DNA from 3 places in the Bacillus sp. LQ16 genome. Region 2 is predicted to be linked to each of the others. Evidence: predicted binding sites of a transcription regulator. Region 2 holds the regulator's gene; each other region holds the start of a gene.
What was found. Region 2 encodes Rex, which represses fermentation and respiration genes when NADH is low (regulators of the CRP and FNR family bind a similar motif). Its sites were predicted from a motif close to TTGTGAAATATTTCACAA; they were not measured.
Positions count from the first base shown of each region.

Region 1 (10,089 bases), 710 kb from region 2:
TGCTCTTTTTTCATTGAAATGAATACTTGATAGGAATTTAATTGCTTTTCTGCGCGTTTTCTGCCAAGCTTAAGGAGATAAAGTGAGACTAGTACATACTGATTATTAGCCCTCACCAATCAAGCTATCCGCAAATAGTGGAATAAAATACTTCAAAGAAAGAATTATATAGGTGACGCATATGATCGAAGTTAAGACTTCTGAACTTAGTGATGGAGAATTTAATAGAGGTGTATTTGCAACTCGTGATATTAAAAAGGGTGAGTTGATACACGCAGCACCAGTTATCTCTTATCCGAATGAACAGCATGAACATATTGAGAAAACGTTACTTGCTGACTACGCATTTGAGTATGGGATCAATCATACGGCAATCCTTTTAGGATACGGTATGTTATTTAATCATTCATATAAACCGAATGCAACGTATGATATTGTCTTCGAGAACCATACGTTTAACTTCTTTGCTTATAAGGATATAAAAGCAGGAGAAGAAATTTTAATCAATTATAATGGTGAAGTTGATAACGATGAGCTGTTATGGTTTGATAAAGAAAAAGAAGAGAACGAAAAGTAATATAAAGAGTATAGAAAGAGCACATTCTGTCGGATGTGCTCTTTTTTCGTTGATGTAAATAAAGTAAAAAGTACAAAAAAATACCACTTTCTTTTTGTATGGTATAGTAAGATACTGAGGGATAGTGTTTTGAAAAAGTCACATATTTTACAAATTGTTGTCTTTCTGATGACATGTCAAGTTTAGTAGTCCATTTGGGTTGCTTTATTATGCAATATATATTTTAATATGAGTGGCACCTCTTATAAATTAAGAGGTTTATAGGTGTCTCGAATTGATTTTGGGTACACTGTATCCACCACTTTAGGTTCTTTCATGTACGTGGGGATATTATGGGCCCGTATAACGGGATAAAATGAATATAGAAATAGAGGAATCGTAAAATGAATATGCAAGAGGTTTATAAATATTTAAGTACGGTATTGCCTGAAGGACATGTTAAACAAGATGAAATGTTAAAGAATCATACGCATATTAAAGTTGGCGGAAAAGCAGATGTTTTTGTTGCGCCTACAAATTATGATGAAATTCAAGAAGTTATCAAATATGCGAACGAATATAATATTCCAGTTACGTTTTTAGGAAATGGATCGAATGTCATTATTAAAGATGGTGGAATTCGCGGGATTACAGTAAGTTTAATTCATATTACAGGTGTTACTGTAACAGGAACGACGATTGTAGCACAGTGTGGTGCAGCAATTATTGACGTATCACGTATTGCCTTAGACCATAACTTAACGGGTCTTGAGTTTGCTTGTGGTATTCCAGGTTCAGTTGGTGGAGCGTTATATATGAATGCTGGTGCTTACGGTGGTGAAGTATCGTTTGTGTTAACAGAAGCTGTCGTAATGACAGGTGATGGAGAGCTACGTACTTTGACGAAAGAAGCATTTGAATTTGGATATCGTAAGAGTGTATTTGCTAACAACCATTACATTATTCTTGAAGCGAGATTTGAACTTGAAGAAGGTGTACGTGAAGAAATTAAAGCAAAAATGGATGATTTAACGTTTAAGCGTGAGTCAAAACAGCCTCTAGAATATCCTTCATGTGGTAGCGTATTTAAGCGTCCACCAAATAACTTTGCTGGTAAGTTAATTCAAGACTCAGGACTACAAGGTAAGCGAATTGGTGGAGTGGAAGTTTCTTTAAAACACGCTGGATTTATGGTGAATGTTGATAACGGAACAGCACAAGATTACATCGATTTAATTCACTTCGTACAAAAGACAGTTGAAGAGAAATTTGGCGTGAAGTTGGAGCGAGAAGTAAGGATTATTGGAGAAGATAAAGAATAACGAAATACGTATGAAGATATGAATTATTTTAAAATAATATTTGGGTATTGTTGACAATTTGTTTTCAATTCAATATAATGGCTAATAATTTAACAAATAACATACGTTGAAAGAGCCCAGTAGCAGTTTGTCACTGTTAACGAGAGAGCTAGGGGTTGCTGGAACCTAGCACAAACAAACTTGCGAATTACACTCTGGAGTATCTTAGGTAATGCTAAGCGGACTAGCAATCGATATTATTGCTAAGAGTGGTATGAGTAGCTATGCTATTTATGCAAACTGGGTGGTAACACGGTGAATAATCGTCCCTATGTCTATCGTAGACATAGGGGCTTTTTTGTTTTTAAAAAATAAAGGGGATGACAAAAGATGAATATTATTGATGAATTAGAATGGCGTGGCGCCGTTAATCAGCAGACTGACGAAGAAGGCTTACGTAAGCTAGTAGAAGAGAAAAAGATTTCACTATACTGCGGAGTTGATCCGACTGGTGATAGTATGCATATCGGACATTTGATTCCGTTTATGATGATGAAGAGATTCCAATTAGCTGGCCATCATCCTGTTATTTTAATTGGCGGGGCAACAGGAACAATTGGTGATCCGAGTGGACGACAATCGGAGCGTCAACTTCAAACGTTAGAAGTGGTTCAGCATAATGTAGATGCGTTAACAGCACAAATGAAAAAGCTATTTGATTTTGGCGGAAATAGCGAAGTGAAGATGGTAAATAATTATGATTGGACACATGAAATAAATATTATTGAGTTTTTACGTGATTACGGGAAAAACTTTAGCATCAATAGCATGTTAGCGAAGGATATTGTAGCAAGCCGTTTAGATACAGGTATTTCTTTCACAGAATTCACATACCAAATTTTGCAAGCGCTGGATTTCCATCATTTATACACGAAAGAGGATGTTCAACTTCAAATTGGTGGTAGTGACCAGTGGGGAAATATTACGAGTGGTTTAGATTTAATTCGTAAGTTAGAAGGTCATGAGGCGAAAGTATTCGGATTAACGATTCCGTTATTATTAAAATCGGACGGTACGAAGTTTGGTAAATCAGCAGGTGGTGCGGTTTGGCTTGATCCTGAAAAAACGACACCGTTTGAATTTTACCAGTTCTGGGTAAATACAGATGACCGTGACGTAATTAAATACTTGAAATACTTTACGTTCTTAACGAAAGAGCGTATTGATGAATTAGCAGCGAAGGTAGAAGCGGAACCTCATAAACGTGAAGCGCAAAAAGTGTTAGCGGAAGAAATGACGAAATTCGTTCATGGAGAAGAGGCATTATTACAAGCTGAGAAGATTACAGCAGCGTTATTTAGCGGGGATATTAAATCGTTAACAGCTGATGAAATTGAACAAGGCTTTAAAGAAATGCCAACGTTCCAGTCTTCAAAAGAGACGAAAAACATCGTAGAGTGGCTAGTCGATTTAGGAATTGAACCATCTAGACGCCAAGCACGCGAAGACATTAATAATGGTGCGATTTCTATGAATGGTGAGAAAGTAACAGATGTGGGTACGGATGTTACTGTAGAAAATTCATTTGATGGCAGATTTATTATTATTCGTAAAGGGAAGAAGAACTACAGCCTTGTGAAGTTAGGCGAATAGTTTGTGTGAAAGGATGGGAGTAGGAAGAATACTTCCATCTTTTCGTATACACAATTTGGACATAAAATAATCAGTAAATTTAGATAATTAAAAGGGTTATATTATTCTTTTGCCGAATAAATAAGTTAGAGAAAATTACGGATAAAAATAGCCCGAACCATGCTGGGCATGATTCGGGCTTATATTCAGATTAGTAAGCTAAGCTGAATAGACCTTTAATGTGTGATAAGTAACGAACGTTACTTGCTTCTTTCATTAATGATGCTGGTAAGCCTTTAAGTGGAGTATTGCTTGCTCCAATTGTAGCAACCGCATCTTTACGTCCTAGACTAGCAAGTGTTCCAGAGTTTACAGGTGCGAACTCTTCGAATGCTTTGCCTTCTAGTGCTGCGTATAAGTTGTATCCAATTAACTCACCCATTTGCCAAGCGATTTGTGCAGTTGGTGGGTATGGACGACCGTCTGGAGAGAAGACAACAGCGCTGTCTCCAGCAACAAATACGTCTTTGTGAGAAGTAGATTGTAGGTATGCATCAACTGTTGCACGTCCACGGTTAACTTCAAGACCTGATTCACCGATTAATGGGTTACCTTGAACGCCACCTGTCCAAACGAATGTGTTAGCAACAAGTTTTTGACCGTCTTTTAAGTCGATTTCATTGCCAGCAACGTTTGTTACAGGAAGACCAGTTAAGAATGTAACGCCGCGTGCTTCTAGGCTAGTAGTTGCACGTTCGATTAAGTGGTCTGGTAATACTGGAAGGATTTTTGGACCTGCTTCAACAAGAAGAAGTTTAACTTCTTTTGGATTTACGCCGTGGCTTTTTGCAAGTTTAGGCATAATGTCAGCAAGCTCACCAACTAGCTCAACGCCAGTTAATCCGCCACCACCGATTACGATTGTAGCATCAGCTTCGTTTTTCGTTTTCGCGTATTCACGAATACGGTCTTCAACGTGTTTGTAGATTTTGTTTGCATCAGCAGCAGATTTTAATACCATGCTGTTTTCTTCTAGTCCTGGAATACCGAAGTAAGCAGTTTTACTTCCTAAAGCAACTACAAGTGCATCGTAAGATAAAGTAGTGCCGCCAGCTAGTTTGATTTCTTTGCTATCAACTGAGAATGACTCAACTGTTGCAATTTTAAGATCGATATCTTTACCTTTGAAAAGCTTTGTAAGTGGCATTGCAATTGCTTGCTCAGACACGTTACCAGCTGCAAGGCGGTGTAATTCAGTGATGATTTGGTGTGTTGGGTATTGGTTAATCACTGTAACTTGTGCTTCTGATTTGCTGTAATATTTACGTACGTTTAAAGCGGCAAGAAGACCGCCATAACCAGCGCCTAAGATGACAATTTGTTTTGACATAGTATGATATCCCCCGTCTTTACTAATTGTTGTTATAAGTTAAATTATTTATTGTTACGTTCTGCACTAATTTGAAGATATGCGTTCACAAAGCGGAACATTTTTTGTGCTTGTGGATCTTTTAGTAATTTTAATAGACCGAATAGGCCGATAACTTCAGTACTTTCGTCAGCACGATCTTTCGCTTCGATTGCAGTTGCAGCCATGCTTTTCACTGTATCTTTTACAGGTTCTACAAGCTCTGTAATTGCACCAACAGTGTCGCTTTTTAATACTTCATCAGTAGCAACAGTTTGAGCGAAGTCATAAGACTTAGTTAAAATGTTAACAAGCTCAGTTAATTTTGGAAGCTGTTCTACTAGTGTTGTTAATGATTCTTGTACCTCAGGTTTTAACAACTGATCAAGTACATCAAGTTGTCCTTGGCTAGCAGAAATTTGTACAGTTTCTTGTTCTGGCTTTGTTTGAGTCATAGTTTCTGGCATCTCCAATTCTCCTTTACGATAGCAATACTCTTATTTTTTATAAGTAAGATAGTAAACGTTTACGAAACTTTATGCAAAGTTTCACAAAACACAATAAAATGCCTTTAAATTTATGACAGCAAGTAAGCTGCAAACATAAATCTAAAACCATAACGTCTTACTTATTATTTATGAACTGTCCGATATATGGCTTGTCCGCATAATGGAAAAGCTCCGTTACCGGAAAGTGTATATAATATATATCCTATATTATATACTATATACACCTATGTTAACATAAAAATGATTCCTAATTATTTGATATTGAGTGTATAACGTAGTGCTGACAAGGTATGAAAGCGTATAAAATATTTTGTTTCAGTTAGAAATGTACATATATATAGAGAAAAAAAGGAAAAAACGAACAAATTCATGTTCGTTTTTTCCTTTTTCCTATTATTCACCTTCTGCAATTAGCATCGATGTGTTACCTTCTTTTTCAAGATGGCATTCGCCCCAAGAACAAAGAGAGTCAAGAATGGATTCTAAAGACCAACCGTAGTCGGTAAGAGAATATTCTACTTTCGGTGGGACTTGGTTGTATACTTTTCTTTGAATGACCCCGTCGTCTTCTAATTCACGTAATTGCTGCGTTAACATTTTTTGTGTAATACCAGGCATTGAGCGTTTTAATTCACTCGTTCTCTTTGTACCTTTCGTTAAGTGACAAAGAATAACAACTTTCCATTTGCCGCCGATAACTTCTAAAGTCGCCTCTACAGGAATATTGTATTTCTTCATATGAACCCCTCCCTTTTTGAGTAAAGTAAGTTTAATAATACAAATGTTACTTTTTAGTACCTATAGCACTTTAAAGTACGTACTTTTTATTATGTTAAATATGTTTCATAATAGCACATGTAAGAGGCAAATGAGTAGTACGGTACCAAAAAGTGACTATGTTACTTTTTAGTGCCTATCGTACTTTAAAGTGCGTTCTTCAAAAAAGGAATGAAACCATTCATAATAGCATTTGTAAGTATGAAATATATTTTTTAGAAGATAAAAGGGCCTTTTTATCATACTATTATGATTGGATTTCTTGTAATAAGGAGGAATTCAATTGAGTTCATATACAGTACCATCTTCGGAAGCTCAGACGAGCCGAAGAAGTATGTTTGCTTTATTAGCGCTAGCAATTAGTGCGTTTGGGATTGGTACGACCGAGTTTATTAGTGTCGGTTTACTACCATCTATTTCAAAAGATTTAAATGTTTCGGTTACAACAGCCGGTTTAACGGTTTCCTTATATGCGTTAGGAGCAGCGGTAGGAGCTCCTGTTTTAACAGCGTTAACGGCTAGTATGTCGCGAAAGACATTATTAATGTGGATTATGGTTATTTTCATTATTGGTAATGGCATTGCGGCGGTAGCAACAAGCTTCACTGTATTAATTATCGCAAGAATTGTATCCGCGTTTGCACATGGTGTGTTTATGTCAATTGGATCTACAATTGCAGCTGCAATCGTACCAGAGAATAAACGTGCTAGCGCAATTGCGATTATGTTTACTGGATTAACAGTTGCGACTATTACTGGTGTGCCAATTGGAACATTTATCGGTCAAGAGTTTGGCTGGAGAGCGTCATTTATGGCGATTGTCGTAATTGGAATTATTGCTTTCATCGCAAACAGTATACTCGTCCCATCTAATTTAAAAAATGGTGTACCTGTATCGTTTCGTGATCAATTTAAATTAATTAAAAATGGAAGACTATTACTTGTTTTCATTATTACTGCACTTGGATACGGTGGTACATTCGTAACATTTACGTATTTATCACCCCTATTACAAGAAGTAACAGGATTTGAAGCAAGTACCGTTACTATCATTTTATTAGTGTACGGAATCGCAATTGCGATAGGGAATATGGTTGGCGGGAAATTATCGAATCATAATCCGATTCGAGCGCTATTTTACATGTTCTTTATTCAAGCGATCATATTATTTGTTTTAACATTTACAGCGCCATTTAAAGTAGCTGGATTAATCACAATTATTTTCATGGGACTATTCGCATTTATGAATGTTCCAGGGCTACAAGTATATGTAGTTATATTGGCAGAGCGCTTTGTTCCAAGTGCGGTTGATGTTGCTTCAGCAATTAATATTGCCGCATTTAACGGAGGAATCGCTTTAGGTTCTTATATAGGTGGCCTTGTAACGAATTCGTTAGGATTAATCCATACTGCTTGGGTAGGCGGTCTTATGGTAGTAGGTGCCGTGATTTTAACAGCATGGAGCATGACATTAGAAAAAAGAGATCAAGTAAAATAAAAGGAGAGAAAATAAAATGAAAAACTTACAAAGTAAAGCAGTATTAAATAACGGTGTAGAAATGCCTTGGTTCGGTTTAGGTGTATTTAAAGTAGAAGAAGGACCAGAACTTGTAGAAGCAATTAAATCAGCAATTAAAGCAGGATACCGCAGCATCGATACAGCTGCAATTTACGGAAATGAAAAAGCTGTAGGTGAAGGAATCCGTGCAGGTATTGAAGCGACTGGTATTTCAAGAGAAGAATTATTTATCACTTCAAAAGTATGGAACGCAGATCAAGGGTATGAAACAACAATCGCTGCATACGAAGAGAGTCTAAAAAAATTAGGACTAGATTATTTAGATTTATATCTTGTTCACTGGCCTTCAGAAGGAAAATATAAAGATACATGGAGAGCGCTAGAAACACTTTATAAAGAAAAGCGCGTACGTGCAATTGGTGTAAGTAACTTCCAAATCCATCACTTACAAGATGTAATGAAAGATGCAGAAATTAAACCAATGATTAACCAAGTAGAATACCACCCTCGTTTAACACAAAAAGAACTACAAGCTTTCTGTAAAGAACAAGGTATTCAAATGGAAGCATGGTCACCACTAATGCAAGGTCAATTATTAGATAATGAAACATTACAAGAAATTGCTGAGAAACACGGTAAAACAACAGCACAAGTGATTTTACGTTGGGATCTTCAAAACGGAGTAATTACAATTCCAAAATCAACGAAAGAACACCGCATTATTGCAAATGCTGATGTATTTAACTTTGAATTAACAAAAGAAGACATGGAAAAAATCGATGCGTTAAACCAAAATCACCGCGTTGGTCCAGATCCTGATAACTTCGATTTCTAAGATTAAAGTAAGAAAGAAAAAAGAGTGCTTTTATGCGCTCTTTTTTTGCATAAAAATATTTTCTAATTAAATACTACTTAGTATTAAGTTTGTTATTAAGGGGCTGTAAACATGAATATAAAGCAATCGTTCAAACTTTTAGCTATGTTTTTAAGTGTCTTATTTGTATTATTCCCACTTCAAAAAGCATTCGCAGAAGTTATGGATCATACAAAGTATGAAATGAATTGGAGTTATAGTAAGTCAAAGAAGAAACCAATTCGAACAGAACTTATTAAAACGGCAGATGGAAAAATTGCATTTTGCTTAAATGTAGATTTAAAATCTCCGAGCGGTCAAGATTTACCAGAAATGGGGAAAGTGGATATTAATGTGTACCGTGTACTGTTGAATGGATATCCACAAAAGAGCCCACAAGAATTAGGAGTATCTGATTGGAGAGAGGCGCATTACGCAACGCAGCTGGCAGTGTGGAATGCGTTAAAACAAATTGATGTTAATGATTTAGATTTCCGCAATAAAAATGTAGAGAAAGTAACGAAAGACATCGTTGCAAAAGCAAACGCTAGTGAAGAGTTACAAGAAATTACGATGAGTGTAACTCCTACAGAAGAACAAGAAGCAGTATTAAAAAATGATTTCTTTGAAACAGGTTTATATACAGTAGAAACAAATGCAAAAAGCGGAACGTATAAAGTGCAAGCAACAGGTGCACCAGCGGGCGTGAAATTTGCAAATGAAAAAGGCGAAACAAAAACAGAATTTAATGTAGGAGAGAAGTTCCGCATTTTAATTCCGAAACAAACACCAGCTGGTGGATTTAGCTTTAAAGTATCAGGAAATTTAACGAAACTACAAGGAATTGCGCATAAAGGTACACCGACTATTCAAAATGCAGTAGTATTACTTGAGCGTAGTGAAGAAAAAACAAGTCCAGAGTTAGCGGTAAGTTGGAAAAAGGCTGAGGCTCCAAATAAACCAAATAAGCCATATACTCCAAATGAACCGCATAAACCGAATCAAAAGAGATAATGAGAAAGCATTGGCTTATGCCAATGCTTTTTCATATGAATTCTTTAAAAATATATCAAGATAATAATTAATCGAGTGAAACACTATTTTAACGTTTGAAAAAGTATTTAAAAATAATAAAATATAACAAAATCTAAACATTACAATCAACGGATGTTATTCACAAAATTGTAACATTATTCTAATTATGAAGTCTATCAAACGAATTAGAAAGCGTGTAAAATTCAGTTGGAAAAACTACCTATAGATGGTCATATATGAAGAAAATGTAATATTCTATTGCTATTTTTATTTTTAGATGTATAGATGACAATACTAAATGATATCTTTTACTATTCTCTTTTTATGTACGAAGAGAACTCATCACAAATAGAGAGAAGTGAGGAGGACATATTACATAAAAATTTTACAATATAAGAAAGCGAATACATTTAGAGAAATGCGGTAGTAATTGATATAGGTGCGAGAGGTATTAGTCTATTCATTAAATGTTTTTATAAAAATAATAGGATTTCTTATT
Region 1 is NZ_CM173491.1:4,923,468-4,933,556, reverse strand. Features, by position in the region: gene AC3EMB_RS25110 (SET domain-containing protein) at 182-577, shown strand; gene murB (UDP-N-acetylmuramate dehydrogenase) at 961-1,878, shown strand; T-box leader at 1,976-2,191, shown strand; gene tyrS (tyrosine--tRNA ligase) at 2,248-3,510, shown strand; gene AC3EMB_RS25095 (NAD(P)/FAD-dependent oxidoreductase) at 3,701-4,879, opposite strand; gene AC3EMB_RS25090 (DUF1641 domain-containing protein) at 4,924-5,364, opposite strand; gene AC3EMB_RS25085 (winged helix-turn-helix transcriptional regulator) at 5,800-6,144, opposite strand; gene AC3EMB_RS25080 (MFS transporter) at 6,518-7,681, shown strand; gene AC3EMB_RS25075 (aldo/keto reductase) at 7,698-8,537, shown strand; gene AC3EMB_RS25070 (thioester domain-containing protein) at 8,649-9,569, shown strand.
Region 1: AC3EMB_RS25090 (DUF1641 domain-containing protein) is a predicted target of Rex. The motif match lies at 5,434-5,451, and genes of this name have one in related genera.

Region 2 (10,089 bases):
TTTTGGGAAATAAAAAGTAAGAAGATATCTCTGAAAAACATTTTGAAATATCCTTCTATTATAGAGGGTGCTGATGTTGTCAATCCTTGTCGGTAAATCGATATTTCGTGTCGAATCGTTTATATATATAGGGTTACGATAGATGTATTTGAAAAATGGTTGATATATTCCGAGTTACCATTGATATATTCAAAAAATTATTTATGTACTTAAAGAAAAAAGATGTCACATAGTCAAAAATCATGACTGATGAGACATCTTCCTTATTTAAATACTCTTATACATGTAGCTCTTCCCACTCTGCCATACACGTTTCAAGTTGTTCTTGTAGCGTTTGTTTTTTAGTTGTAATTTCACTCGCTTTTTCATAATCTGCATATATTTCTGGTAAGCAAAGTTGATCTTCTAACGTAGCAATTTCTTCTTCTAAGTTTACGATGTTTTGTTCTAGTTCTTCAATTTTTCGAGTGCGTTGACGTTCTAATTGTTTACGCTCTTTTTCTTCGAGATAATTTAATTTTTCTTGAGCTACAGTTTTTTGAACAGGTGCCTGATTTTCTTGCTGTTCTTGTTGTTCAAATGCTGCGCGTTCAATCATTTCATTTTTCTTCTCCACATAGTAATCGTAATCCCCTAAATATTCCTGTGCACCTTCTGTTGATAACTCAACCACAGTCGTTGTTACACGGTTAATAAAGTAGCGGTCATGTGAGACAAATAGAAGAGTCCCTGGATAATCAATTAAAGCATTCTCTAAAATCTCTTTACTATTTAAATCAAGGTGGTTCGTAGGCTCATCCAGAATTAATAAATTTGACTTTTGCATCATAAGTTTCGCAAGAGCTAATCGAGCTTTTTGTCCACCACTAAGGGAAGATACTGGTTTCAGTACATCATCTCCTGTAAATAAAAAGTTCCCGAGTATAGTACGGATTTCTTTTTCAGGTTGCAGTGGATATTCATCCCATAGTTCATTTAAAACCCGTTTAGAAGATGTTAAGTTTGCTTGTTCTTGATCATAATAACCAACAGATACATTTGATCCGAAAGAAACATCGCCATTTAATAGTGGTAACTTATTCACAATAGATTTTAATAATGTGGATTTCCCAATTCCGTTTGGACCAACTAAAGCAACACTATCTCCGCGAGTTAAGCGCATAGTTACGTTTTCAATTATAGGGTCCTCATCATAGCCAATGGTTGCATCCTTTACTTGTAAAACATCATTTCCACTTTGCTTTTCAATATCGAAGTGGAATGATGCTGACTTAGAATCACCTAATGGTCTCGTTAATAATTCCATTCTGTCTAGTTGTTTACGGCGACTTTGAGCACGTTTCGTTGTAGAGGCGCGAGCTATATTCTTTTGAACGAAGTCCTCAAGTTTTGCGATTTCATCTTGTTGTTTTTCGTAACGTTTCATTTCTTGCTCATATAATGCTGATTTTAAGTCTAAATATTTACTGTAGTTACCAACAAATCGTCTGCTTTCTTTATTCGAAATTTCATATACTTGTGTAACGAGTTTGTCTAAGAAATAACGGTCATGTGAAACGATTAATATTGCGCCAGGATAACCTTGTAAATATTGCTCAAGCCATGTTAATGTTTCGATGTCTAAATGGTTTGTAGGCTCGTCCAAAATAAGTAAGTCTGGTTTTGTTAATAATAATTTCCCAAGAGCTAATCTTGTTTTTTGCCCACCGCTTAAAGTAGAAATCGTCGTCTGGTGCGTTTCAACTGGGAAGCCAAGGCCGCTTAAAATGGAGCGAATGTCCGCTTCATATTGATATCCACCTTGATCTTTATAATTGAGTTGCAATTGGTCATAATCAGCTAACAATCTTTCATATATAGCTTCGTTTGAAAAGTTTTCTTCTTTTCCCATTTCTTGCTCAAGCCTTCGAAGTTTTGTCTCCATTTGCTGTAAGTGGGTAAAGACGGTTAGCATTTCATCCCAAATTGTTAAAGACGTTTCTAAGCCGGTATTTTGAGCTAAATACCCGATTGAGACATCTTTCGGTTTTATAATTTCGCCACCATCATGTGATAATTCACCAGCGATAATTTTTAATAATGTAGATTTTCCAGCTCCATTCCTTCCAACTAATGCGATACGATCTTTTGTTTGTACTTCCAATTTTATGTTTGCAAGAATTGTTTCTGCACCGTATAATTTCGAAAGTCCATTTACTTGTAATAAAATCAATGTTTTCACCTCAAATAATTTCTTAACTTTGCCATGTTTATATTTCTCAATCATACTAAAAATAGTGTATAGTTTAAAATAAGAGAGAATACTTCTTCTCTTTATTATACAAGGAATTTAATGAGTGCTAAACTTCTGTATTTGATTAAAGTATATGAATAAAGATAGGAAGAGAGGAGAGGTCATATGGATCAGCAAAAGATTCCACAAGCCACTGCTAAAAGATTGCCTCTATACTATCGATTTATCCAAAACTTATCTCTTTCTGGTAAGCAGCGTGTTTCATCGGCCGAATTGAGTGAAGCGGTAAAAGTAGATTCCGCAACAATACGAAGAGATTTTTCGTATTTTGGAGCGTTAGGGAAAAAGGGATACGGATATAACGTAAATTATTTATTATCATTTTTCCGCGAAACACTTGATCAAGATGATATAACGCGTGTAGCACTTATTGGAGTAGGTAATTTAGGGACCGCTTTCTTACATTATAATTTCACGAAAAACAATAATACAAAAATTGAAATGGCATTTGATGTTAGTGAAGAGAAAGTTGGAACAGAAATCGGGGGCATTCCTGTATACCATTTAGATGAATTAGAAGAGAGATTATCAAATGATATACAAGTGGCAATATTAACAGTACCGGCTACAGTAGCACAAGCTGTAGCAGATAGATTAGCTGAAACGAGCGTGCATGGTATTTTGAATTTCACACCAGCACGATTAAACGTATCAGAGAATATTAGAATTCATCATATTGATTTAGCTGTAGAGTTACAAACATTAGTTTACTTTTTGAAAAACTATCCACAATAAAACGCAGAGGAAGCGACCTCTGCGTTTTATTATTGTTTCTTCTTTGTGAATTTAACTAATATAAGGCGAAGCGCCAAATTAAAATCAATTGTTGCCATAACTGCAAATAGTATTGTCCACACATTCCAGATTGTATCTGTCACGTTCGTAATGGCGAAGCGTGTAAAGATACATCCAAGAAGGAAGTATAGTGCAGCCATGAACAATGGTGAGTTTCTCATACAAAAAATCCTCCGATAAAGCCTTGCATTTTTTCAGCTTCTTTAATCATTTCTTGAATTTGCTCATTGCTCATAAAAATTTGCCCAATAGCGACTAATGTATTCATCGCAACATGAGCTGCAATCGGAACGATAATACGCTTCGTCTTCACATATAAGAAGGCGAATACGAGCCCCATAGCAGTGTATACCAATAAGTGAGTAAAATCAAAATGGATTGCTGCAAATACAAGCGAACTAATGATAGCTGCAATAAAGAAGTTAAACTTCTTATAAAGTGTACCAAATAAAATTTTTCTAAATACGATTTCTTCCAAGATAGGTCCGATTATAGATACGACAATAAGGAACCAAGGTGTCGTTCTTGCAATTTCCATCAGTTTCATTGTATTTTCTGAACCTTGTTTAATTCCTAGCAGCTGCATCTCGATCATACCGGCAACTATTTGTGAAAAGAAAGCCAAGAAGAAGCCGATGAAAATCCATCCAATAGTAGCTGGAACAGAAGAGCGCATTGCATCTAAATGCCTGTCACGAATGTCTGTTCTAAGTAACCAAAGAACGATACATAATGCAACAAAGAAGCTAATAATCGCCCAGTGTCCCGTTATGATTTGTCCTTTTTCCTCCATGGTAAATCCTCTATTATCATAGAGTCCTGTTTTTAGGAGAAGTGGTAATCCAACAATTCCAGATAACTGCATTAAAATGTATGTAACGATAATCCACCAGTATTGTTTCTTCAAATAGTTTAACCATCCTTTCTAACTCTAGTGTATGAGATGAGGTAGGATAACATGTAAATATGTTATCTACGATATAAACTTTCATTCGAATTATGATTTTTTTGTAAATCCGTATTTGAAATTAAAGTAGGAGACAGGAAAAAGTTGTACGTTTAGCGAAAACAACTTAGGGTGTCTTTCATATTGTAACATACGAGTAGGGGAAACAACGATTCATATAGTAAAGGCAGTATTCTATATAGAAAGTTTATATAGTAATTTGCGAAAAAATTATGATTTTTTTACTTGCAAAAGAAATTGAGATTATTTATTATTATAAGTGTGTTAGCACTCGGGTGACTTGAGTGCTAATAAATAAAATTTACATAACAAAATGAGGAGGTTATTGTTCATGCTAAAGCCATTAGGTGATCGCGTTGTAATTGAGCTTGTTCAAGCAGAAGAAAAAACAGCAAGTGGTATTGTATTACCAGATACTGCAAAAGAAAAACCACAAGAGGGTAAAGTTGTTGCAGTAGGTACTGGTCGAGTGCTTGAAAATGGTGAGCGTGTTGCTTTAGAGGTAGCAGCAGGTGATCTTATCATCTTCTCAAAATATGCAGGTACTGAAGTGAAATACGAAGGTACAGACTACTTGATTTTACGTGAAAGTGACATTTTAGCAGTTATCGGTTAATTATATAAATCTTAAAAAATCCAAGGGGGTCAATTATTATGGCAAAAGATATTAAATTTAGTGAAGAAGCACGTCGTTCGATGCTTCGCGGTGTCGACACTCTTGCAAACGCAGTAAAAGTAACGCTTGGACCAAAAGGTCGTAACGTTGTACTTGAGAAAAAATTTGGTTCACCACTTATTACAAATGATGGTGTAACAATCGCAAAAGAAATCGAATTAGAAGATGCATTCGAAAACATGGGTGCGAAATTAGTAGCAGAAGTTGCTAGCAAAACAAACGATGTAGCTGGTGACGGAACAACAACTGCAACTGTATTAGCGCAAGCTATGATTCGTGAAGGTCTTAAAAACGTAACAGCTGGTGCTAACCCAATGGGTCTTCGTAAAGGTATCGAAAAAGCTGTTACTGCTGCAATTGAAGAATTAAAAACGATTTCTAAACCAATCGAAGGCAAATCTTCTATCGCACAAGTAGCTGCTATTTCTGCAGCTGACGAAGAAGTAGGTCAATTAATCGCTGAAGCAATGGAGCGCGTTGGTAACGACGGCGTTATTACTTTAGAAGAGTCTAAAGGATTCACAACAGAATTAGACGTAGTAGAAGGTATGCAATTTGATCGTGGATATGCATCTCCTTACATGATCACTGATTCTGACAAAATGGAAGCAGTTCTTGATAACCCATATATCTTAATTACTGACAAAAAGATTTCTAACATTCAAGAAATCTTACCAGTATTAGAGCAAGTGGTACAACAAGGTAAACCACTTCTTATCATTGCTGAAGATGTAGAAGGCGAAGCTTTAGCTACATTAGTAGTGAACAAACTTCGTGGTACATTCAATGTAGTAGCTGTTAAAGCTCCTGGATTTGGTGACCGTCGTAAAGCAATGCTAGAAGATATCGCAATCTTAACTGGTGGCGAAGTAATCACTGAAGAATTAGGTCGTGACTTAAAATCTGCTACAGTTGAATCTTTAGGACGCGCTGGTAAAGTTGTTGTTACAAAAGAAAACACAACTGTAGTTGAAGGTATTGGAAATACAGAGCAAATCGCAGCTCGCATCGGTCAAATTCGTGCGCAATTAGAAGAAACAACTTCTGAATTCGATCGTGAAAAATTACAAGAGCGTCTTGCGAAACTTGCAGGTGGCGTAGCAGTAATTAAAGTCGGTGCAGCAACTGAAACTGAGTTAAAAGAGCGCAAACTTCGCATTGAAGATGCACTTAACTCAACTCGTGCAGCAGTAGAAGAAGGTATCGTTGCAGGTGGTGGTACTTCACTTATGAACGTATACACGAAAGTAGCTTCTATCGTAGCTGAAGGCGACGAAGCAACAGGTATCAACATCGTACTTCGCGCACTAGAAGAGCCAGTTCGTCAAATCGCAATCAACGCTGGTCTAGAAGGATCTGTAGTTGTAGAGCGTCTAAAAGGCGAAAAAGTAGGCGTTGGTTTCAACGCAGCTACTGGCGAATGGGTTAACATGCTTGAGTCTGGTATCGTAGATCCAGCTAAAGTAACTCGTTCTGCACTTCAAAACGCAGCATCTGTTGCAGCTATGTTCTTAACAACTGAAGCTGTAGTAGCTGACAAGCCAGAACCAAATGCACCAGCAATGCCTGACATGGGCGGCATGGGCATGGGCGGTATGGGCGGAATGATGTAATTCCGTTTGCCCTAAAAAACATCCATTTCTATATAGAAATGGATGTTTTTTTATGTTTTTTAGAAAAGGAAATGAATTTCTGTAGAATTTTGTCGCTTTCTCTCTTGACCATATTGATACTTCATTGTTAGAATCTAGGAAGATAATATAAAACGATCCTTCATATATCCTCAATGATATGGTTTGAGAGTCTCTACCGGGTTACCGTAAACAACCTGACTATGAAGGCAGTGTGTCTTATATTTATAAAGAGCGGAGACTATCTTTCTTTATAAAGCCAGACCCCTGCCTTTTCTTTGTTATGAGACTAGAGGCGGAGGACTGGCTTTTTTTATTATATTGGTAATGCTTTTCGCCAAATTGGTGAAAATATTTATATACGAGAACTAACGTTGGGGTGATTATTTTGAAGAAGCAACACGATACAATTATCGTTTTAGATTTTGGAAGTCAATACAATCAGTTAATAGCACGTCGAATTCGTGAGTTCGGTGTATACAGTGAACTTCATCCACATACAATTACTGCAGAAGAAATTAAAGCAATGAATCCAAAAGGGATTATTTTCTCTGGTGGACCAAATAGCGTATACGGTGAAGGTGCATTACATTGTGATGAAAAAATCTTCGAACTAGGTTTACCGATCTTCGGTATCTGTTACGGTATGCAGCTTATGACACAACACTTCGGTGGTAAAGTAGAGCGTGCCAACCACCGTGAGTACGGAAAAGCTGTTCTTAAAGTAGAGAACGAATCAAAATTATATGCGAACCTTCCAGAAGAGCAAGTTGTATGGATGAGCCATGGCGACTTAGTAACTGGTTTACCTGAAGGATTCGTAGTAGACGCAACAAGTGAGTCTTGCCCAATTGCTGGTATGAGCAATGAAGCGAAAAACTTATACGGTGTACAATTCCACCCAGAAGTACGTCACTCTGAGCACGGTAACGATTTAATTAAAAACTTCGTATTCGGCGTATGTGGTTGTTCTGAAGGATGGAACATGGAGAACTTTATCGAAGTAGAATTAGAAAAGATTCGTGAAACTGTTGGAGACAAAAAAGTACTATGTGCACTTAGTGGCGGCGTAGACTCTTCTGTTGTAGCAGTATTAATTCATAAAGCAATCGGCGATCAGTTAACATGTATTTTCGTTGACCACGGTTTACTTCGTAAAGGTGAAGCAGAAGGCGTTATGAAAACATTTAGCGAAGGCTTCCATATGAACGTTATTAAAGTGGATGCACAAGAACGCTTCATGAATAAGTTAAAAGGTGTAGAAGATCCAGAACAAAAACGTAAAATCATCGGTAACGAATTCATTTACGTATTTGATGATGAAGCATCTAAATTACAAGGTATGGACTTCTTAGCACAAGGTACACTTTACACAGATATCGTTGAAAGTGGTACAGCAACTGCACAAACAATTAAATCTCACCATAACGTTGGTGGACTCCCAGAAGACATGCAGTTCAAATTAATTGAGCCTTTAAATACGTTATTTAAAGATGAAGTACGTGTATTAGGATCTGAACTAGGAATTCCTGATGAAATCGTATGGCGTCAACCATTCCCAGGTCCTGGTCTTGGTATTCGTGTATTAGGTGAAATCACAGAAGAGAAATTAGAAATCGTTCGTGAATCTGATGCGATTTTACGTGAAGAAATTATTAAAGCGGGCTTAGATCGTGAAATCTGGCAATACTTCACTGCGCTTCCTGGTATGCGTAGCGTAGGTGTTATGGGTGACGAGCGTACTTACGATTACACAGTAGGTATCCGTGCAGTAACATCTATTGATGGTATGACAGCTGACTGGGCGCGTATCCCTTGGGACGTATTAGAGAAAATCTCTGTACGTATCGTAAACGAAGTAAAACACGTTAACCGTATCGTGTATGATGTAACGAGTAAGCCACCAGCAACTATTGAGTGGGAATAGTATTGTAATAAAAAAGATCCATCTATCATTCATGAATAGATGGATCTTTTTGTTTTCGTTGTTAATACGAACGAAAATATAAAAAAATATAAAAATGTTCGCTTTTAAATTGACAAAAATACATTCAAGAGTTAATATGAGTATGTAATTCAAACGAAAAGTGAATATTATGCCGTCGTATAATATCGGGGATATGGCCCGAAAGTTTCTACCTAGCTACCGTAAATGGCTTGACTACGAGGCGTTTGTATAAAGATGAGGGGAAACTTGTCTTTGTTTATAGAACGCTTCCATGTATATATGCAATGGAAGCCTTTTTTATTTCTCGGGATAAAAGAGGGCTAGGAGAAATGCGGCGAGTAATCATATAACGGGGGAAACGTAAGATGAAACGCTATTTTCAATTTGATGAGCTCGGTACGAATTATAAGACTGAGTTCATAGCGGGGTTAACAACATTTCTATCTATGGCTTACGTACTGTTTGTCAATCCTGCTACGCTGTCGCTTGGAAATGTTAAAGGGTTACCAGCAGGTACAGGGATGGATCCAGGTGCAGTATTCGTTGCTACGGCATTAGCGGCAGCAATCGGTTCGTTAATTATGGGTATTTTCGCGAAGTATCCAATTGCTTTAGCGCCAGGTATGGGAATTAACGCGTTCTTTGCTTATACAGCAGTGTTAACGATGGGTATTCCGTGGCAAACGGCCATTGCCGGAACATTAATGTCAGGTATTATCTTTATTATTCTTACTGCTTCAGGTATTCGTGAAAAAATCATTAATGCAATTCCATCGGAGTTAAAGTTTGCAGTAGCAGCAGGTATCGGATTGTTCATTGCATTCCTTGGATTCCAAAATGCTGGAATTATCGTGAAAAATGATGCTGTTCTTGTTGGGTTGGGGGACTTAACAAAGGGCACAACGTTACTAGCAATCTTCGGGGTTGTTACGACAATCATCTTCATGATTAAGAAAGTTAATGGTGCAGTATTTTACGGTATGATTCTTACAGCGATCTTAGGAGTGGCAACAGGATTAATTGATACTCCGAAAGCTGTAGTGGGAGCGATACCGAGTCTAGAACCAACGTTCGGCGTGGCGTTAACGCACTTCGGAGATATTTTTACAGTTCAAATGGGGATTGTTATTATAACGTTCTTCTTTATCGATTTCTTTGATACAGCAGGTACGCTTGTAGCGGTTGCGAATCAAGCTGGATTAATGAAGAACAATAAATTACCACGTGCAGGAAAAGCATTATTTGCAGATGCGATTGCAACTGTAATTGGTGCAATCTTGGGTACATCAACAACAACGTCTTACATTGAATCGTCTGCAGGGGTAGCAGCGGGAGGACGTTCTGGATTTACAGCAGTTGTAACAGCAGGATTCTTCTTACTGGCACTATTCTTCTCGCCATTACTAAGTGTTGTAACGCCAGCTGTAACGGCACCAGCTTTAATTATTGTAGGAATCTTGATGGTTTCTTCTTTAGGGGAAATTGATTGGAAGAAATTCGAGATTGCAGTGCCAGCATTCTTTACAATTATCTCTATGCCACTTACGTATAGTATCGCAACTGGGATTGCGATTGGATTTATCTTCTATCCAATTACAATGGTTGTGAGTGGTCGTCGTAAAGAGGTTCATCCGATTATGTATGTTATGGGAGTTTTATTCGTACTATATTTCATCTACGTTCGTAAATAAAAGGGGTTTTTAAAGGTCTAGACTTAAGGGGAGTCTAGACCTTTTTTGCGTCTTCAGAAAAACTTAAGGATTTCCGAGCGTTTTTCTT
Region 2 is NZ_CM173491.1:252,125-262,213, forward strand. Features, by position in the region: gene AC3EMB_RS01485 (ABC-F family ATP-binding cassette domain-containing protein) at 278-2,212, opposite strand; gene AC3EMB_RS01490 (redox-sensing transcriptional repressor Rex) at 2,399-3,028, shown strand; gene AC3EMB_RS01495 (YdiK family protein) at 3,058-3,249, opposite strand; gene AC3EMB_RS01500 (CPBP family intramembrane glutamic endopeptidase) at 3,246-3,995, opposite strand; gene groES (co-chaperone GroES) at 4,387-4,671, shown strand; gene groL (chaperonin GroEL) at 4,710-6,344, shown strand; purine riboswitch at 6,485-6,586, shown strand; gene guaA (glutamine-hydrolyzing GMP synthase) at 6,751-8,289, shown strand; purine riboswitch at 8,445-8,546, shown strand; gene AC3EMB_RS01520 (NCS2 family permease) at 8,676-10,001, shown strand.

Region 3 (10,089 bases), 2.3 Mb from region 2:
AAAAGTCTTCCTTTTCTTTATTTATTCCAGCAAAGTCTGTGTATTCACTCTTAATTTCAGTTCCAATACCTAACACAATAAAGCTATCTTTTTCTTCTATAGTATAATTTTTCATATTCAAAACCTGCCTCTTTTTTTATTAATCAAACGATTTATCTTTTCATCTGATACGTTTATAATACCTTTAAACCATGTCAAAAAATGATACTGTTTAGGAGACTAAAATGAAAAAGGTTGAACGGATTAATACAATTATGCGGTATATCAACAACCGCTCTCACTTTACAATTTCTGAAATTATACAAGAATTTAACATATCACGGTCGACAGCTATTAGAGACATTAGAGAAATTGAAGCTATGGGAATGCCACTTGTCGCTGAAGTTGGGAGGACCGGGGGATATTTTGTTATGCACAACTCTATCCTGCCCGTTGTTCGCTTTACTGATAATGAAGTGAAAGCTCTTTTTATTGCCTTTATGGCTACGAGGAATCAACAACTTCCCTACCTAAAGAGTCGTCAATCTTTAGCCGAAAAACTACTAGGACTCATCTCAGAAACCCAGCAAGATGATCTCGTTCTTTTAAATCAACTCTTGCTTTTCCAAGGGACTAACCCTCATAATCCCGATCTACTCGAGCTTTCTGATCTCCCCCATCCTATGTTAGAAAAACTCATTCAAATCCTTCTTTTGGATAACCATTTATTGATTACTATGAAAGAAGATGAAGAAATCAAGTCTTATCCAATTTATCTATTGCACCTTTATCAAGAAAAAAGCCATTGGATCATTGAAGGGTTTGACTTAAAAAAAGAAAAGAAGATGATGTTTCCTGTCGATGATCTCATTAATATCGAACCATACACGACGAACAAAAGGCTAAATAAGAAAAAGATTTTAGAAAAACTAAGTAAGAAGGACGAAGCAATTAACCTTGTATTTGAACTTGGTCCGACAGCAATTGCCCAGTTCAAAAAATACCATCCTTTAAAAATTTCAATATCTTATACTAATCCTTACCAATCCACAGCCATTTTAAAAACTTTTATCAATGTTAACAATCCCGATGAAGTGACGGAAATAATAAATTGGCTGCTTTTTCTAGGGAAGGATATTAAAATCAAAGAAATACCCGATGAAGTATTAGCAGATTTACAAAAACGAGTGTGCTTATACATTCCATAAGCAGTGAGCCTCAAATATTAAGCTTTATCACTGGATAATTATCCTATTTTTAAATACCATTTCATTTACTACAATGAGAGCATGATAAATAATAAAAGCACGGAAAATCTCCCGTGCTTTTCTAAATATATATTATTCCTGAAGGTTTCGTTTATCACGTTTCTTACCCTAACTGACGTTTAAATGCTTTACTGGCGAAAAAGTAAGAGATGACCATTATACCTACGCACCAAGCGAGCGCAATCCAAATATCGTTACCAACAGTTCCTTCATATAAAAGAGCACGAATCGCATTCACGATTGAAGTTACAGGCTGATTCTCCGCAAACACACGAACAATTTTTGGCATCGTTTCGGTAGGTACAAAGGCCGAACTAATAAATGGAAGAAAAACTAGCGGGTACGAGTAAGCAGTCGCCCCTTCCATAGACCTCGCTTTCAATCCTGGAATGATAGCTAGCCATGTTAGCGCCAGCGTAAACATCCCTAGTATCCCAGCTACTGCAAGCCAATCTAGAATATTAGCGCTGGAACGAAAGCCCATTAAGAGTGCAACAAGAATAACCACCACGATAGTAAGTACATTAGCAACCAGAGAGGTTAAAACGTGAGCCCACAATATCGATGAGCGCTTAATAGGCATCGTAATGAAACGTGCCATCAGCCCACTCTTTACATCCGTAAAGAGTCGCACGGAAGTGTAAGCTACACCGGATGCGATAGCCATTAGCAAAATTCCCGGCAATAAATAATTGACGTAATTTTCCGTTCCTGTTTTTATTGCGCCGCCAAACACGTAGACAAATAATAGCATCATCATAATCGGCGTAATCGCTACTGTAATAATTGTATCCGGGCTGCGCATAATGTTACGCATTAAACGACCTAGTAATACACCTGTTCTACTTTTCATTTACATCTCCTCCTTTTTACCAATGATCGCAAGGAAGATTTCTTCCAATGTCGGTTGCTTTTCGATATACTCCACTTTTGCTGGCGGGAACATCTCTTTTAGTTCAGCAAGAGTACCTGTCGTAATAATTTTTCCGCCATGCAAAATAGCGATACGGTCTGCTAGTTGTTCGGCTTCTTCCAAGTACTGAGTCGTAAGCAAAATCGTTGTGCCGCTACCGGCAAGTTCCTTGACTGTATCCCACACTTCGATTCGCGCTTCAGGATCAAGTCCAGTCGTTGGTTCGTCAAGAAAAATAACTGCTGGCGCCCCAATTAAACTCATCGCGACATCAAGCCGGCGCTTCATCCCGCCTGAATACTGATCTGCCCTTTGGTTTGCCGCATCAGTCAGGCTAAATCTTGCAAGTAGATTGTCAGCAACTTGAGCGGGATTGAAAACACCACGTAATTTGGCGATCATTATCAAGTTTTCCCTCCCAGTCAGCATACCGTCTAAAGCTGCGAACTGCCCTGTCAAACTGATACTTTGACGAACATGGTCTGGTTGACGCTGTACATCAAATCCGCAAATACTTACTTCACCGCTATCTTGCTTCATTAGCGTCGAAAGGATGTTAACCGTTGTCGTCTTTCCAGCTCCATTTGAGCCTAGCAGCGCGAAAATTTCTCCACGCTGCACCTCAAAATCTACCCCTTTTAAAACTTCCTTGTCTTTAAAGGATTTTTTCAAGCCTTTTACAGAAATCGCTGCATGACTCATACTTTTTTCCTCCCTATAAAAATGTTTTGCGAAGACTATTTATTTACCTCTATCTATTTAGTATCACTGATATTCTGTATTACTTAGTACCGAGTTAAAAATATAACTGAATAGCTATGATGGCAATTCATATGTGTAACCAGCTAATCAGTCGGTACTACTTATTCCATTTATTTTTTTCTCAATTTCTTCATAATACTTTCATTCAAATCTTCACGATACTTGGAGACGTAAGTTTTAGCATTTGCCACTAGTTCGTCAGCAAAGGAAGCCACGTCATCCCCAGTAATGTCAAGCACTTGTCTTCCTTCCGCTGCACCCGCTTCGAACAAATCGATTAATTCATACTGTATGTGTAACATATCCATCCCGTTACCCGCTGAAAAATTCCACATGTAGTTTTGAATTTTCTTAAATACAAATTGGTAGTCCTCTGGCAGAGCCTCAACTCGTGCCATCATCATTTTGTACTCTTTTTTATCACCAATTAACTTTTTGAACATTTCTAACATCTTATTTTCCTCCTTTTTTATAAAACCAAACAAGAAATTCTCAAAATATCGGCCGGAACATTTTATCTTATGAACCTATTTTGACTTCAAGACGTTAATTTTTGACGATACAAAATCCCATTTTTTCCAAAACAATTCAAGCTCCTGGCGGCCTTCTTCATTTAATGAATAAAACTTACGAGGCGGTCCCATATCTGATGGTTTCTTTTCAATATTCACAAGCTTTTTCTTCTCTAATCGTACGAGGATGGTATACACCGTACCTTCCACAACTTCGGTAAACCCAAGATCATTTAGGTGGCGGGTAATCTCATAGCCATACGTTTCACGGCGACTAATGATTTCCAGTACACACCCTTCCAGTGAACCTTTCAGCATTTCAGTTAAATTTTCCATGTCCTGATCCTCCTTTACCCCCTATTCTGTCTGACTTATATTCAGTATCACAGAGTACTAAGGCGAATTTTTTACTGAGTAGTTTTTTGAATCCATACTATTCAGTATCACTTATTACATCTACATTGTATGACTAAGTAGTGATAGATGTCAACTGATTTTCAAATTTTTTCTAAAATCCGCTATTACCTATTGTCTACTGAAAATATTTTGAGAAGCAACACTACTCAGTATTGCTTATTACAAGTACATTGTATGACTAAGTAGTGATGGATGTCAACTCGATTTTTATATTTTTTCTAAAATCAACTATTACCTATTCGATACAGCCTATTTTCTTTTTTTATTTTGCCCCATACCTATCCCACTAAGAAAAGAAAATACCCCAAAACAAAAATTCTACATTTTTATTTTGGGGCGCTATACTATACCAAAGTTAATGAATATGGCTAGCTCTTCTTATTAATAAGACAGATCATTTTTTATTACGATAACATCATAGCCATATCTTCTGCTGCATTTGTAATTAGTTTTAAACCAAATGTTTCTTGTAATACATCAAGCACGCCAGGTGAAATAAATTCAGGAGCCTTTGGACCGATGCGAATATCTTGAATCCCAAGACTAAATAGCCCGAGTAAAATGGCAACCGCTTTTTGTTCAAACCATGATAGTACAATACTTACTGGCAATTCATTCACTTCACATTGAAAAGCATCAGCTAAAGCAGCCGCTATTTTCACTGTAGAAATTGAATTATTGCACTGTCCTAAATCAATGTAACGCGGAATTTCCGTACCAGGTACAACACCGTAATCCACATCATTAAAGCGGAATTTCCCGCAAGAAGTTGTTAAAATAACCGTTTCTGGCGGAAGTGACGTTGCTAATTCACGATAATATTCTCCGCCTTTTCCCGGTGCATCACAACCGGCGATAACAAAGAAACGCTTTATCTTCCCCTCTTTTACTGCATCAATAATTTCTGGAGCTAATGATAATACTGTATTATGATGAAACCCTGTCACTAACTGTTCATCCGACTCCATATGTACTTCTGGAAGTTCTAGTGCTTTTTGAATCAATGGTGTAAAATCATCATTTTCAATTTTTTGTACACCTTCTAAACCTGCAATATCATATGAAAAGAATCGATCAGAGTACGAGCCTTTAATTGGCATAACACAGTTCGTTGTAGCTAATATGGCACCAGTAAATTTTTCAAAAAGGCGTCTTTGATCGTACCATGCCTTACCGATGTTTCCTTTTAAATGTTTATATTTTTTCAGCTGCGGGTATCCGTGTGCTGGTAGCATTTCAGAATGTGTATAAATATTAATGTCTTTTCCTTCTGTTTGGTTTAATAGTTCTTCTAGTGCAAATAAATTATGGCCCGTAACTACAATTGCTTTACCTTCTACACGATTTTGTGTACTTTGTACAGGCTCTGGCACACCAAAATGATTCGTATGTGCCTCATCCAATAACTCCATCACCCGTAAAGCTGATTTCCCAACTTTCATAGCCAAATCAATATGCTCTTGTTCGTTAAAGTTAGAATTTGTTAATGTCATATATAAAGCTTCTTGTGTTGTAGCATCTACAAATGCATCCGTATACCCTAGCTGAGCAGCATGTGTGCGATAAGCTGCAATTCCTTTTAGCCCAAACACAATCGTATCTTGTAAAGTCGCAATCGTTTCATTCTTGCCACAAACACCCATTACTTTACATCCGCCTGTTGGCGTTTGTTCACATTGATAACAAAACATATCATCCCACCCTCTCCCAATCATTCATTACACCTTAAGCATAATACCCATTGAAAAAAAGTGATGTGATATCAATCACAATAATATATAAATATTTGTGACAGTTCATATTGTTGACATAATACTTTTATTGACATCCAAAAAATATACATTAGTGTGCACACATCTTTCGATACTTTTAAATAGCTAAATAATTAATTTGGAGAAATATATACAACGAAAAAATTTTTTTGAATCCCTTATACAAATAATTGCAATTCATCACATATGAAAATAGCGTATTTTTTATTTTAAGGAACTATCATTTTTTTATTAAAGCCTTCATTGTAAACCTCTTTATTTACAATACATTTACACTATCTTAACATTACTTACATTATTTATATGATATATTTATATAGAAGCTATTTAAGAAATTTCATATACATTTTATCTTTATGATCTCTAATCTAATCAATAAAAAGATCATGTTATATTTTTATAACAGGGGTGAATTACGATGACTGAAACTTTAAAAACACTTATAATGCTTGATGCTACTTACGTTGTTATTGCAATTATGACAGTACTAGTATTTGTATACTTGGAATTAAAATCTCAGTAATATATGCTGACGTAATCGACAAATTCAGCATTTAAATATAGTTAGAAGAAAGAGAGGAGAAAATTATTTCTCCTTTCTTTTGTATTTCTACAATTTCTTATTTTAATAAATCCAATGTATGTAAAAGTAATCCCTTGTCTCCTACTTCTCCATGACCAGGTACTACCGAATTTATATTTCCATATCGCTTCAGCACATTCTCAATCGATGTAGACCATTCATTTACATACGCATCCGCAACATTTCCTAAATCTTTAGCTTCCGCAGATTTTACTAAACAGCCTCCAGCTAAAATTTGATATTGTGGCAACCAAACAACAATATTATCTTCTGTATGTCCTTTCCCTGGATAGAACGTTTCTACTTTTGTATTGCCAAACTTCAAACTCGTAATTGTTTGTAAATCTCCAAGCGGCTCTTCATATCCACTGTTCTTTGCTAGTTCTGCGGTTAATGCTGTACTATGCGCTTTAATGCCTCTTTCTTTCAACGTTTTTATTCCGCCAATTCGATCAGCGTGCGCATGTGTAATAACGACATCTGTTACGCGCTTCTGAAATTTCTTTTCTACCATTTCTATTAGTTCCTTCGTTAATTTATCATCCCAAGAAGAATCAACAAGTACTAACCCTTTAGAAGTATTAAGAACTAGACCGTTCGAAGGAACTGCTTCTCCATTAAAATAACCTAACTCCGTATGAACCCATACATTCTTGTTTAACTGAGATATTGAAATGGTTCCCGTCTCATTTTTAATTACTGTTTGCTCTACCTTTTGTGATGCTTGTACAGAAGAAATCGTGCTAACAAATTGAGTTGTTCCTAGTAAACTTACACATAATCCTACTTTTAACAACGTATTCTTTTTCATGTTATCAACCCTTTCTTTCAAGCTAAATAGTTATTACCTATATTAGACAATTCATCTCAAATGTTTGTTCCATCTTCATTTGCATACTTTTATGTAATTAACAAAAAAGCGTACAAAATTTTGTACGCTTTAAAACTTAATCTTCCATTCCATAATTCTCAAACTCTTCCTCATTCCCATAAAATACATTCAAATCAATATACTTTTCTTTTCCATTTTTCTATTACACTTAAAACCAAAATTATATTTTGTTAAATTATAACATTCGGACTATAATTTATTTATAGCCCATTAACGGAGGTGTTTGCAATGACTCTCTTCGCTTCACCAACATTATTTATAGTAGCAATCATTTCATTTGCACTAGCTTATTTCATTGGAGTAAAACAATACACTTGGCTCTTATCAGGATTCAACGAACGCCGCGTGCCTGATAAAGTGAAGTTATCAAAAATAGTTGGTCTTTATAATTTAATTGCTGGTGTCATTGCCACAATCGGTAGTGTCTTCACTACTCCTAATGTCACAATCGTTATTCCTATCATTATAATTGGACACTTTATTATCGCCGCTTATGTAAATACACGCATGGTGCAGTGAAAAAAGATCACCCAAATGGATGATCTTTTTTATAATTTATCAACATATTGCTTCGCTTCTAGTAAGGAAAAACCAAAAGCTTCTCTTACTCTCTTAACTGCTGTAATTTTTTTGCCTTCTTCTACAAGCTGGCGTAGTTCTTTATTAATTTCAGGTTCTCTTTCTATAATTCCCATTTCTTTCGTAATTAATTGTAATCTATCTTCAATTCTCTTTAAACGCGCATCATTTTTCTTTTCAATTGTAGTTAATTTTTCAGCGATATAAATGAAACCAAAGGCTACTATCAGTATAACCATCCAGAATTCCATGAATGTTCCCCCTTACTAACTTTCATTTGCTTTATCCCACTAACTTGTGTAAATTTTACCACAATAAACATTTAATGTATAATATCACTATATCAATCTGTTAATAAAACCTATTATTTTAGGGGGACACTTTATGAAAAGATTTTTAAATACGTTACTTCAATTTGTAGTTCTTTCAATCGTGCTACATTTGTTATTTGATATAGTTGGTTGGCTTGTTTTCAATGCACCAATTAAAAACAAACAAATCATCATTTCTTTAATAACAATCTCATGGGTTATGTACATGTACCGAGACAAATTTTTTCAAAAGTTCACTTCAAACTAACTAAAAAAGAAAACACTTCATTGGTGAATGACGAAGTATTTTCTTTTTTTACTACTGTATAATAAAAATACTATTCTGTCTTTAAAGAAAGGAGTCACCATGAACTTAAAAAGTAGCAATATCTACGAGAAAATGAACCAATATTCCGTTGCAGGTTTAAGCCTCGCTGTTATATGTAATGGCAAACTAGATGAAGCGACTGCCTTTGGAACACTTGAAGCTGGAACAACTAGAGCTGTTACTACAAATTCTCTCTTTAATTCTTGTTCTATCAGCAAATTCATCACTACAATGCTCGTACTAATGTTATCAGATCAAGAAATCTTGCATTTAGACGAAGACGTAAATGATAAACTCACATCTTGGAATATTCCTACCAATTTATTTACTTCACAGAAAAAAGTTACGTTGCGGAACTTATTAAGTCACCAATCTGGAATCATTGATCCTCCTAATAGTTTTGAGCATTATACACTTGCACAAGGGCAACCAAACATGTCTGAACTCCTTGCCGGTAAAACATCATATTGCTCCGTACCTATTGAAGTAACTTATAAACCAGAAAGTGAATTTCACTACTCAGACGCAAACTTTTGTATAATCGAACTACTACTAGAAGATATTACAGGAAGATCATTTAGTCAGTTATTAGAAGAACACATCTTCCAGCCATTACAAATGAAAAATAGTACACTTTTTTCTCCAAAAGACATAGATAAAACCGATGTTTTTGCTTGCGGACATAATAAAGATAGAACTGTAACAAATGAGAAGTATCCATTTTATCCATTCGCAGCTGCTTCAGGTATTTGGACAACACCAACTGACTTATCAGCTTTAGTTATTGAAATCATTCATTCCTTACAAGGAAAGGGCAAACTAAAACTTTCTCAAAAATTAGTAATAGACATGATTTCTCCTCAAGGTTGCTCAAAATGGACTGGATTAGGTGTTTTTCTAGATGATTCTAATGAAGAATTACAGATTTATTCACTCGGATGGGGCGTTGGATTTCAATGTATGATGGTTTGTTATCCATACTGCGGGAATGGTGCTGTTATTATGACTAATTCCGATTTAGGTGTTCATCAAATGGAAGGGATCATTGGTGAGGTTGTAAAAACGTTATCCTTATAATGAAAATAAAGAAGCTGTTCCTTCCAGCTTCTTTATCTATATAACATTTTTCGCAACAATTTTTATATGTTCTGGTGCGATAATCTCCGTTATACTTTCTTGGAAATCTTCCCGCAACATTTCTTCCAAATGTTCTAACTGCACTTCAACATGAGTGCATTCTAAATTATGTATATTTAACAGTGCATAATGATCTTTTTTCTTAATTACTAAATATTGATTTTCCTCTGTCACAAGTACAGAACCTAATCGGACTCCTAGTAAGCGTTGATCATCAAACTTCATAATTACTTCTCCTTCCCTCATATAAACAAAATTACAATGAAAATAATTACATTTATGGAAAAACACGCTTATTTAGACTATATCATAATTTACTAAAATAGAAATATCTTTTTCTGTTTTAATAAAAATCCCTATTTTTTCATATATTTCGATACAAAAAACTTTCTCAACATTAAATTTGAATTTTCAGTTTTTAATTCTATGAAAATCTATTATAATAAAGTTAATAAATGTTTGACCTCTCCTAATTCATGTACATATGGATGATCAGTAGTTATTGCTACTGATCTATTTTTTTGATTTCAGAAAGTACATACTCTGCATCCTTTCCTACACCACAAATAAGTGCAGAACCCCTTTGAGATTGCCATGGTAAACCGATATAATACAATCCTTTTACTGGACTGATTC
Region 3 is NZ_CM173491.1:3,314,186-3,324,274, forward strand. Features, by position in the region: gene AC3EMB_RS16645 (GyrI-like domain-containing protein) at 1-115, opposite strand, end outside; gene AC3EMB_RS16650 (helix-turn-helix transcriptional regulator) at 225-1,187, shown strand; gene AC3EMB_RS16655 (ABC transporter permease) at 1,351-2,100, opposite strand; gene AC3EMB_RS16660 (ABC transporter ATP-binding protein) at 2,101-2,862, opposite strand; gene AC3EMB_RS16665 (DUF1048 domain-containing protein) at 3,033-3,374, opposite strand; gene AC3EMB_RS16670 (PadR family transcriptional regulator) at 3,450-3,770, opposite strand; gene hcp (hydroxylamine reductase) at 4,256-5,542, opposite strand; gene bla2 (BcII family subclass B1 metallo-beta-lactamase) at 6,244-7,017, opposite strand; partial or broken gene AC3EMB_RS16685 (GH25 family lysozyme) at 7,154-7,234, opposite strand; gene AC3EMB_RS16690 (DUF3784 domain-containing protein) at 7,327-7,617, shown strand; gene AC3EMB_RS16695 (hypothetical protein) at 7,647-7,928, opposite strand; gene AC3EMB_RS16700 (hypothetical protein) at 8,062-8,256, shown strand; gene AC3EMB_RS16705 (serine hydrolase domain-containing protein) at 8,356-9,393, shown strand; gene AC3EMB_RS16710 (hypothetical protein) at 9,430-9,678, opposite strand; gene AC3EMB_RS16715 (flavin-containing monooxygenase) at 9,959-10,089, opposite strand, start outside.
Region 3: hcp (hydroxylamine reductase) is a predicted target of Rex. The motif match lies at 5,606-5,623, and genes of this name have one in related genera.